2 regions of the Parazoarcus sp. PS-13 R2A genome follow, and region 2 is predicted to be linked to the other one. Evidence: predicted binding sites of a transcription regulator. Region 2 holds the regulator's gene; the other holds the start of a gene.
The links. The regulator sigma-54, encoded in region 2, starts transcription at its own class of promoters, with help from an activator protein. The targets are predictions, from matches to a motif close to TGGCACGCTTNCTGCTNA.
Positions count from the first base shown of each region.

Region 1: AC22G6_RS12710 (hydrogenase small subunit) is a predicted target of sigma-54. The motif match lies at 2,836-2,853, and genes of this name have one in related genera.

Region 1 covers NZ_JBYEXN010000012.1:84,687-90,000, forward strand. The annotation lists gene sstT (serine/threonine transporter SstT) at 1-1,095, opposite strand, end outside; gene AC22G6_RS12705 (L-serine ammonia-lyase) at 1,179-2,558, opposite strand; gene AC22G6_RS12710 (hydrogenase small subunit) at 2,924-4,018, shown strand; gene AC22G6_RS12715 (nickel-dependent hydrogenase large subunit) at 4,021-5,314, shown strand, end outside.
Region 2 covers NZ_JBYEXN010000009.1:63,719-69,032, reverse strand. The annotation lists gene recA (recombinase RecA) at 1-968, shown strand, start outside; gene recX (recombination regulator RecX) at 998-1,447, shown strand; gene lptB (LPS export ABC transporter ATP-binding protein) at 1,434-2,156, shown strand; gene AC22G6_RS10250 (RNA polymerase factor sigma-54) at 2,182-3,636, shown strand; gene hpf (ribosome hibernation-promoting factor, HPF/YfiA family) at 3,654-3,977, shown strand; gene ptsN (PTS IIA-like nitrogen regulatory protein PtsN) at 4,111-4,596, shown strand; gene hprK (HPr(Ser) kinase/phosphatase) at 4,565-5,314, shown strand, end outside.

The sequences.
Region 1 (5,314 bases), on a different contig from region 2:
GGCAACATCGGTCGAGATGCCGAACAGGTTGCACGCCATCGGGATCAGCAGCAGCGAACCGCCGGCCACGCCGGAAACGCCGCAGGCGGCGAGTGCCGACACGATGCACAGCAGGAATGCGGTCGGCAGGTCGACGCTGACGCCCAGGGTGTTCGCAGCGGCCAGCGTCATCACCGTAATGGTGATGGCCGCGCCGGCCATGTTGATGGTCGCGCCCAGCGGGATGGAGATCGCGTACGTGTCTTCGTGCAGGTCCAGGCGCTTGCACAGCTCCATGTTGATCGGGATGTTGGCGGCCGAACTGCGGGTGAAGAATGCGGTGATCGCGCTTTCGCGCAGGCAGGTCAGCACCAGCGGGTAGGGATTGCGGCGGGTCTTCAGGAATACGATCAGCGGATTGACGACCAGGGCAACGAAGATCATGCAGCCGACGATGACCAGCAGCAGCCTGGCGTAGTCGAGCAGGGCGTCGAGTCCGGACTCCACGAGCGTGCTGGCCACGAGGCCGAAGATGCCGAGCGGGGCGAAGCGGATCACGAGCCTGACGATCTTCGATACGGCTTCGGAAAGGTCGGAGAGCATCGTCCGGGTGGTGTCGGACGCGTGGCGCAACATGATGCCGAGGCCGATCGCCCAGCTCAGGATGGCAATGAAGTTCGCTTCCATCAGGGCCTTGGCAGGATTCGAGACCGCGCTCAGCAGCAGGTTCTTGAGTACGCCGACGATGCCGCCCGGTGGCGTGCCGCTCACTGCGGGCGCGTCGAGAACGAGGGTGGTGGGAAACGCAAAGCTGGCGGCGACCGCGACTGCCGCGGCGCCCAGCGTACCGAGCAGATAGAGGATCAGCACCGGGCGGATGTGCGTGGGCTGACCGCGCCTGTGGCTGGCGATTGACGCAATCACCAGCAGGAAGACCAGTACCGGCGCCACCGACTTGAGCGCAGAAATGAAGACGTCTCCGAGGAGCGATACGGAGCGTGCCAGGTCGGGGGCGAGCAGGGCGAGGGCGATGCCGCAGATCAGGCCGACGACGATCTGGGTGATGAGGCTGGTTCTCAGCATGAAAACGGGGGAACGGCTTACTGCGGTGTTCATGACGTGTTTCCTGTCGTGTCGCGTGTGTTGCGGTTAGAAAGGCCACGCAGCCGGGTGGGGCTGCAGGGCCTGCGGCGGAGCGGTCAGCACTCGGTAAAGTTGACCGCCAGCCCGCCGCGCGAGGTTTCCTTGTACTTGTCCAGCATGTCACGCCCGGTGTCGCGCATGGTGCGGATCACCTGGTCGAGCGAAATGGCGTGCGAACCGTCTCCTCGCAGCGCCAGTTGTGCAGCGTTGATTGCCTTGATCGAGGCCATTGCGTTGCGCTCGATGCACGGCAGTTGTACCAGCCCGGCAACCGGGTCACAGGTCAGGCCCAGGTTGTGCTCAAGCCCGATCTCCGCCGCATTCTCCACCTGTTCGGGCGTGCCGCCCATGATCTGCGTCAGGCCGGCGGCCGCCATCGCGCAGGCCGAACCGACTTCGCCCTGGCAGCCAACCTCGGCACCGGAGATCGAGGCGTTCTTCTTGCACAGGGTGCCGATCGCCGCTGCGGTCAGCAGAAAATCGACCACGTCCGCTTCGTCGCTGCCCGGATGAAAGTTCATGTAGTAGTGCAGAACGGCAGGGATGATGCCGGCCGCGCCATTGGTCGGCGCAGTCACTACGCGGCCACCCCCGGCGTTTTCTTCATTCACCGCGAGGGCATACAGATTGACCCAGTCGAGCGCAGCCAGGGTGTCGCTGATGAAGTTGCGGCCGTGTTCGAGCCCGCTCAGTTTTTCGTGCAGGGCATGTGCGCGACGCCGCACCCTGAGGCCCCCCGGCAGCACGCCCTGCTGTTCGATGCCGCGCGTCACGCAGCTGCGCATGGCCGCCCAGATCTGCAGCAGCGCAGCACGCGTCTCGTCCTCGCTGCGCCACGCGAGTTCATTCTCCAGCATGACCTCGCTGATACGCAGCGAATGCTTTTTGCAGATCGCGAGCAGTTCCGCTGCGCTGTCGAATTCGTGCCGCAACGTCGTCTGTGGCACCAGGCCCGCATCTGCCGCGGCCTGGGCCTCGTCGATGACGAAGCCACCGCCGATCGAGTAGAAGGTGTTCTCGTACACCACGCCAGTGTCACCGTGCGCGATGAGTTTCAGTGCGTTGGGGTGATAGGGCAGGCTCACCGGCAGCAATCGCATGTCGCGATCCCAGTGAAAAGGCAGGGCATGGGTTCCGCCAAGGCGCAGGCTCGCGGTCTGCCGGACCTCGGCCACCGCGGGGGCGATGAAGTCCGGGTCAACTTCGTCCGGGCGCTGGCCCATGAGGCCGACGATCACCGCATGATCGGTGCCGTGCCCGATTCCGGTCGCGGACAGCGAGCCATACAGCCTTGCCTCGATGCGGCTCACGCTGGTGGTGAGTTGTCTCGCGTCGAGCTCCGCTGCGAAGTCGTGCGCCGCCCGCATCGGCCCGATGGTGTGTGAGCTCGACGGGCCGATGCCAATCTTGAACAGGTCGAGAACGCTGATGGACATGGCGGCACCTTCATGAAAATGGCGGATTCAGGGCCGTCAGACCGCAGACCCTGAGCCGCGATTCTGTGGTGCGGGGCCGGGCTTTTCAATTGGTGATTGTCCTCTCCCCTGATTCCTGCCAGCTCGCCCCGGCGCGGCGCGGCTGTGCGACGCCGGGTACGCAGCGATCAGCTGCTTTTCGGAAGTGGAAACCATCTTGCCTGGGCGGACCGTCGGCAGATTTTCAGTGGCTTCTTAACGTGTTGATTATCATGAGGAAAGTGATTTCACTGGGCTTTGGCATGGTTCTTGTGTTGTCTCCCGGCATGTGCCGCCGCGCTGCCTGGCTGCGGGGTCAGAAGAAAGACCTTCGAGGGAGACATTCCATGACTGAAACCTTCTACGACGTGCTGCGCCGTCAGGGCATCACACGTCGCAGTTTCCTCAAGTTCTGCAGCCTTACCGCGACTTCGCTGGGGCTGGGTTCGGCCGCTGCGCCGCAGATCGCCCATGCGCTGGAAACCCGGCCGCGCACTCCGGTGCTGTGGCTGCACGGACTGGAGTGCACCTGCTGTTCGGAGTCCTTCATCCGTTCTGCGCATCCGCTGGCCAAGGACGTGGTGCTGTCGATGCTCTCGCTCGACTATGACGACACCCTGATGGCGGCCGCCGGCCACCAGGCCGAGGCCATCATCGAAGAGGTCAAGCGCAAGTACAAGGGCAACTACATCCTGGCGGTGGAAGGCAACCCGCCGCTCAACGAGGATGGCATGTACTGCATCCACGGTGGCCGTCCCTTCATCGAGGTGCTGAAGGAAACCGCTGCCGACGCCAAGGCCATCATCTCGTGGGGCTCGTGTGCTTCCTGGGGCTGCGTGCAGGCGGCCAAGCCCAATCCCACCCGGGCCACGCCGGTGCATAAGGTCATTTTCGACAAGCCCATCATCAAGGTGCCGGGCTGTCCGCCGATCGCCGAGGTCATGACCGGCGTCGTCACCTACATGCTGACCTTCGATCGAATCCCCGAACTCGACCGTCAGGGGCGGCCGAAGATGTTCTACGGCCAGCGCATTCACGACAAGTGCTACCGCCGGCCGCACTTTGACGCCGGTCAGTTCGTCGAGGAGTGGGACGACGAAAACGCGCGCAAGGGCTACTGCCTGTACAAGGTCGGCTGCAAGGGGCCGACCACTTACAACGCCTGCTCCACAGTGCGCTGGAACAGCGGTGTGTCCTTCCCCATCCAGTCCGGCCACGGCTGTATCGGCTGCTCGGAAGACGGCTTCTGGGACAAGGGCAGCTTCTACGACCGGGTCACCGACATCAAGCAGTTCGGCATCGAGGCCAATGCGGACAAGGTCGGCGCCACCGCAGCCGGCGTGGTCGGTGCATCGGTTGCAGCGCACGCGGCCGTGACCGCACTGGCGCGAGCGCGCAGCACGCCCGGACTCGACAACAAACCGCAAGCGGGAGACAAGTGATCATGGGCTCGTACGAGACGCAGGGCTTCAAGCTCGACAACACCGGCAAGCGCGTGGTGGTCGACCCGGTGACCCGGATTGAGGGCCACATGCGGGTCGAGGTCAACCTCGACGAAAGCAATGTGATCCGCAACGCGGTGTCGACGGGCACCATGTGGCGCGGGCTGGAGGTGATTCTGAAGGGGCGCGATCCGCGCGATGCATGGGCCTTTACCGAGCGCATCTGCGGCGTGTGTACCGGCACTCACGCACTGACCTCGGTGCGCGCGGTGGAAGACGCGCTGAAGATCGACATACCCGAGAACGCCAACTCGATCCGCAACATCATGCAGCTCACACTGCAGGTGCATGACCATCTGGTGCATTTCTACCACCTGCACGCGCTCGACTGGGTCGATGTGGTGTCGGCGCTCAAGGCCGACCCCAAGGCCACGTCGGCGCTCGCGCAAAGCATCTCGAACTGGCCCAACAGCTCACCTGGCTATTTCCGTGACATCCAGAACCGGCTGAAGAAATTCGTCGAGTCCGGTCAGCTCGGCCCCTTCATGAACGGCTACTGGGGCAATCCTGCCTACAAGCTGCCGCCCGAAGCCAACCTGATGGCGGTCACGCACTACCTGGAAGCGCTCGACTTTCAGAAGGAAATCGTCAAGATCCACACCATCTTCGGCGGCAAGAACCCGCATCCGAACTGGCTGGTGGGTGGGATGCCATGCGCGATCAATGTGCACGACACCGGCGCGGTGGGCGCGATCAACATGGAGCGCCTCAACCACGTTAGCTACATCATCGACCGCTGCATCGAGTTCGTCGACCAGGTCTACGTGCCCGACCTGACCGCCATCGCGAGCTTCTACAAGGACTGGCTCCATGGTGGTGGCATCTCCTCGCTGTCGGTCATGTCCTACGGTGACATTCCCGACCGCGCCAACGACTACTCCGCGTCCAACCTGCTGCTCCCGCGCGGCGCCATCATCAACGGCGACCTGTCGAAGATTCACGAGATCGATCTGCGTGATCCGGATCAGGTGCAGGAGTTCGTCACCCACAGCTGGTACAGCTATCCGGACGAGACCAAGGGCCTGCACCCCTGGGACGGCATTACCGAGCCCAACTTCGTGCTCGGCAAGAACACCAAGGGCACGAAGACGCGCATCGAGTCGCTGGACGAGGAGGGCAAGTACTCCTGGATCAAGTCGCCGCGCTGGCGCGGACACGCGATGGAAGTCGGCCCCCTGTCGCGTTACATCATCGGCTACGTGCAGAACAACCCGGAGTTCAAGGAGCCGACCGACA
Region 2 (5,314 bases):
CGATCATGCGGATGGGCGACGGCAGTATCGAGCGCGACATCCAGACCGTCTCCACCGGCTCGCTCGGGCTGGACATTGCCCTCGGCCTGGGCGGCCTGCCGCGTGGCCGTGTAGTCGAGATCTACGGTCCGGAATCGTCCGGCAAGACCACGCTGACCCTCCAGGTCATCGCCGAAATGCAGAAGCTCGGCGGCACCGCATCCTTTATCGACGCCGAGCATGCGCTCGACGTGGGCTACGCCGAGAAACTCGGCGTCAACATCGACGACCTGCTGATTTCCCAGCCCGACACCGGTGAGCAGGCGCTCGAAATCGCCGACATGCTGGTGCGTTCGGGCGGCGTGGACATCGTCGTCATCGACTCCGTCGCCGCACTGACCCCGAAAGCCGAAATCGAAGGCGAGATGGGCGACCAGCTGCCGGGCCTCCAGGCACGACTGATGTCGCAGGCGCTGCGCAAACTGACCGCCAACATCAAGCGCACGAACACGCTCGTGATCTTCATCAACCAGATCCGGATGAAGATCGGCGTCATGTTCGGCAGCCCCGAAACCACCACCGGTGGTAACGCGCTCAAGTTCTACGCTTCGGTCCGCATGGATATCCGGCGTACCGGTGCCATCAAGAAGGGCGACGAAGTCGTTGGCTCCGAAACGCGCGTCAAGGTCGTCAAGAACAAGGTCGCGCCGCCGTTCAAGGAAGCGCACTTCGACATTCTCTACGGAGAAGGCATCTCCCGCGAAGGCGAGATCATCGACCTCGGCGTGACTTACAAGATCGTCGACAAGTCCGGCGCCTGGTATTCGTACAACGGCGACAAGATAGGCCAGGGCAAGGACAACTCACGCGAGTTCCTGCGCGCAAACCCGGCGCTGGCTCGCGAAATCGAGAACAAGGTTCGCGCAGCGGTCGGACTCGGCGAAATGGCCGCGCTCGGTGGCGCGGCACCCGTCGCTTCCGAAGCCTGATCTCCGCCCCGTCCGGACGCTGACCCCTGATGGGCGAGCCGAGTCTGCGCGAACGCGCGCTGCGCCATCTCGCCCGTCGGGATCACTCGCGGGCGGAGCTTGCGCGCAAGCTGTCTCCATATGGCAGCGCCGAGGAGATCGAAGCCGTACTGGTTCGCATGAGCGAACTCGAACTGCTCTCCGACACCCGTTTTGCCGAAGCGTGGGTTCGCAGCAAGGCTGCCCGGTTTGGCAGCCAGCGGCTGCGCCACGAGCTCGCGAGGCGTGGCGTATCGAAGGACTTGATCGACGAGGCCATCGAGAGCGAATGTGTGGAATCCGAACTCGACCGCGCCCGTGCAGTGTGGCAGTCTAGATTTGGCCTCGCACCTGACGATCGCCGCGAATGGGCGCGCCAGGCGCGTTTCCTGCAAACCCGTGGTTTTTCCACTGACGTGATCTGCAAACTGTTGAAAGAAGCCCCCGATGAGTCTGCTTAAGGTCACCGGCCTGCAAAAGCGCTACAAGGCGCGCACAGTCGTCCATGATGTTTCGTTCGAGGTTGGCTCGGGCGAAGTGGTCGGCTTGCTGGGCCCCAATGGCGCAGGCAAGACAACCTGCTTCTACATGATCGTAGGTCTGGTGCGCGCCGACGGCGGCGAGATTACGCTCGACGACGCACGCCTGACCGATCTGCCGATCCACGCTCGCGCACGCCTGGGGCTGTCCTATCTGCCGCAGGAAATGAGCGTGTTCCGCAAGCTCACGGTCGCCGAGAACATTCGTGCAGTGCTCGAGCTCCGCGGGCTGCCGGTGGCGCAGATCGACGAACGCCTGGAAGAGTTGCTCGAAGAACTTGGCATTGCGCACCTGCGCGACAACACCGCCATCTCGCTGTCAGGCGGAGAACGCAGACGGTGCGAGATTGCACGTGCGCTTGCCACCGACCCGCGCCTCATCCTCCTGGACGAGCCTTTCGCAGGGGTCGACCCGATCGCCGTACTCGACATCCAGAAGATCATCCGCTTTCTGAAGGAGCGCAACATCGGCGTGCTGATCACCGACCACAACGTGCGCGAGACGCTCGGCATCTGTGACCGCGCAACCATCATTACCGACGGCCGCGTGCTTGCCAGCGGCAAGCCGCCCGAGATCATCGCCAACGAACAAGTGCGCCAGGTCTACCTCGGCGAACACTTCCGCCTCTGATTCCGGCACGCCCCCGACTGGCATCATGAAACCAACCCTTCAGCTCAAGCTCTCGCAGCACCTGACGCTCACCCCGCAGCTGCAGCAGTCCATCAAACTGCTGCAGCTCTCCACGCTCGAGCTCAACCAGGAAATCGAACGCTTTCTGCTGGAGAACCCGATGCTCGAGCGTGAGGACGGCGACGGCAGCGACTTCGCACCGTCCGCTGTCGGCAACGATGCGCAGCCCGCAACCGAGACCCCGCGCGAGACCAGCACCGAGACCACCCAGGAAGCCGAGCCCCGAAACGAGAACGAATCGGCCGACTTTGACGAAGGCATGGACTGGTCAGGCACCGGCAGCGGCGCCAGCAGCAAGAGCGACGACGACGAGGACAGCGACTTCCAGGAATTCCAGGCCGCAGGCACCTCGCTGCGCGACTATCTCGATCAGCAGGTTGCCCTGTCCCCGCTGACGGACCGTGACCGCATGCTGGTGCGCTTCATCATCGAAGCGCTCGATAGCGACGGCTACCTGCACCAGGAGCTCGAAGACCTGCTCGAACTGCTCCCGCCCGAACTCGACTACGACCTCGACGACCTCGCGATTGCCCTGCGGCACGTGCAGCAGCTCGAACCGGCGGGCATTGGCGCACGCACCCCCCAGGAGTGCCTCGGCCTGCAGCTGCGCGCCATGCCTGCAGGCAGCTGCCGCGACCTGGCGCTGGTCATCGTCGAACAGCACCTCGAGCTGCTGGCCGAACGCAACTTTGCAAAGCTCAAGCGCCTCACCGGGTGCGACGACGACGCCCTGCGCGATGCTCAGGCGCTGGTGTGCCGCCTCGACCCGCATCCGGGCTCGCAGCATTCCAACGAAGAAACCCGCTACGTCCTGCCCGATGTCGTGGTGCGCAAGATCCGCAACCGGTGGACGGTGTCGCTCAACGCCGAAGCCATGCCGCGCCTGCGCATCAACCAGCTCTACGCCAGCCTGCTGCAGCAGAACCGCGGCCAGGGCGGCGGTCTGACCGGCCAGCTGCAGGAAGCACGCTGGCTGATCAAGAACGTACAACAGCGCTTTGATACCATTTTGCGTGTATCTCAGGCCATCGTTGACCAGCAGCGACAGTTCTTCGATCATGGCGAGGTGGCAATGCGTCCATTGACCCTCAGGGAGATCGCGGACCAGCTCGAGCTGCATGAATCAACCGTATCGCGCGTCACCACCCAGAAGTACATGGCGACGCCGCGCGGCGTATTCGAACTCAAGTATTTTTTCGGCAGTCACGTTGCCACCGACACCGGTGGTGCGGCTTCTTCCACAGCGATTCGTGCCTTGATTCGCCAGCTGGTGGACGCCGAAGACAGAAAGAAACCCCTGTCCGACGCAAAGATTGCCGATCTGTTGGGCCAGCAGGGTATCGTGGTCGCGCGGCGCACAATCGCCAAATACCGCGAATCACTCAATATCCCGCCGGTCAGTCTGCGTAAAACGCTTTGATACCAAGAGGAGTTAACATGAATCTCAACATCACCGGACACCACGTTGAAGTGACACCGGCCATCCGCGAGTACGTCTCCGGCAAGCTTGACCGCGTGATCCGTCACTTCGACAACGTTACCAGCGTGAACGTGATCCTTTCCGTTGAGAAACTCGACCAGAAGGCTGAAGTCACCGTGCACGTGCGCGGCAAGGACATTCACGTCGAAAGCGCCGACGCCGACCTCTACGCTGCCATCGATGCGATGACCGACAAGCTCGATCGCCAGGTGCTCAAGTACAAGCAGAAGAGCACCGATCACCACCACGACTCGCACAAGCACCAGACTCCCGAGGCGTGATTTTTCACCAGGCCTTTCGGACCCGGGTGAAGTTATAATCCGCCGCTCAATTTGGCGGTCCGGCTTTGCCCGGGCCTGAGAGACCTTTCAGCGTTGCGTCCGCTCCGGCGGCGTTGCGTGAGCCCCAAAGCGCATGAGCCTCATCTCCCAACTCCTGCCACTTTCGAACGTGGTTGCCGACCTCGACGCCAGCAGCAAGAAGCGCGTCTTCGAACAGGCCGGCCTGTTGTTCGAAAACAATCAGGGCATCGCCCGCAGCATGGTGTTTGACAGCCTGTTTGCGCGCGAACGCCTTGGATCGACCGGCCTCGGCCAGGGCATTGCCATTCCCCACGGCCGCATCAAGGGCCTGAAGGACGCAGCCGGCGCGTTTCTCCGTCTAGAAGCCCCGGTGCAGTTCGATGCGCCCGATGGTCGTCCGGTGAACATGCTGTTTGTCCTGCTGGTACCCGAACAGGCCAACGAAACCCACCTTCAGCTCTTGTCGGAGCTGGCGCAGATGTTCAGCGATCGCAGCTTCCGCGAACAGCTGCAGGCCGCACCCGACGCACAGGCGCTCCACACCCTGTTCAACGACTGGGGTACCGATGCGACAAACGAGCCTCTCGCAGCTGTATGAAGACAACCGCGAACGTCTGCAGCTGACCCATGTCAGCGGCAGTATCGACGCGGTTCTCTCTGTTGCCGAAGAGCGCATCTGGCCAGCCGACCTGATTGGCCACCTCAACCTGATTCACCCTACCCGCCTGCAGATCCTCGGCGCAGCCGAGCTGGCCTGGGCGCAGCGGCAGTCACGTGACAAGGTCGCGCACCACCTCAACGACATTCTGTCAGCACACCCGCCGGCCTTCATCCTGGCCGACGGCTGCGAAGTGCCCAACATCGTCCATGGCGTCTGTGCGGCGCACAACGTCGGGCTGTTCACAACCCCGCAGCCGGCTGCCGGGGTCATCGACCAGTTGCGCCTTTACCTGTCGCGACAGCTCGCTGAAAAGGTGTCGCTGCACGGCGTGTTCATGGACGTGCTCGGACTTGGCGTGTTCATCACCGGCAACTCCGGTGCAGGCAAATCCGAGCTTGCGCTGGAGCTGATCTCGCGCGGTCACGGCTTGGTTGCCGACGATATCGTCGAATTCTCGCGGATCGCACCCAGCGTGCTCGAGGGCCGCTGCCCCGAACTGCTGCAGGACTTCATCGAGGTGCGCGGACTCGGCATTCTCAACATCCGCACCATCTTTGGCGAAACCGCCTGCCGCCGCAAGATGCGCCTGCGGCTGATCTGTCACCTCGAACGTCGCCAGCCCGGCCAGGACGACCCAAGCCGGCTGCCCATGCAG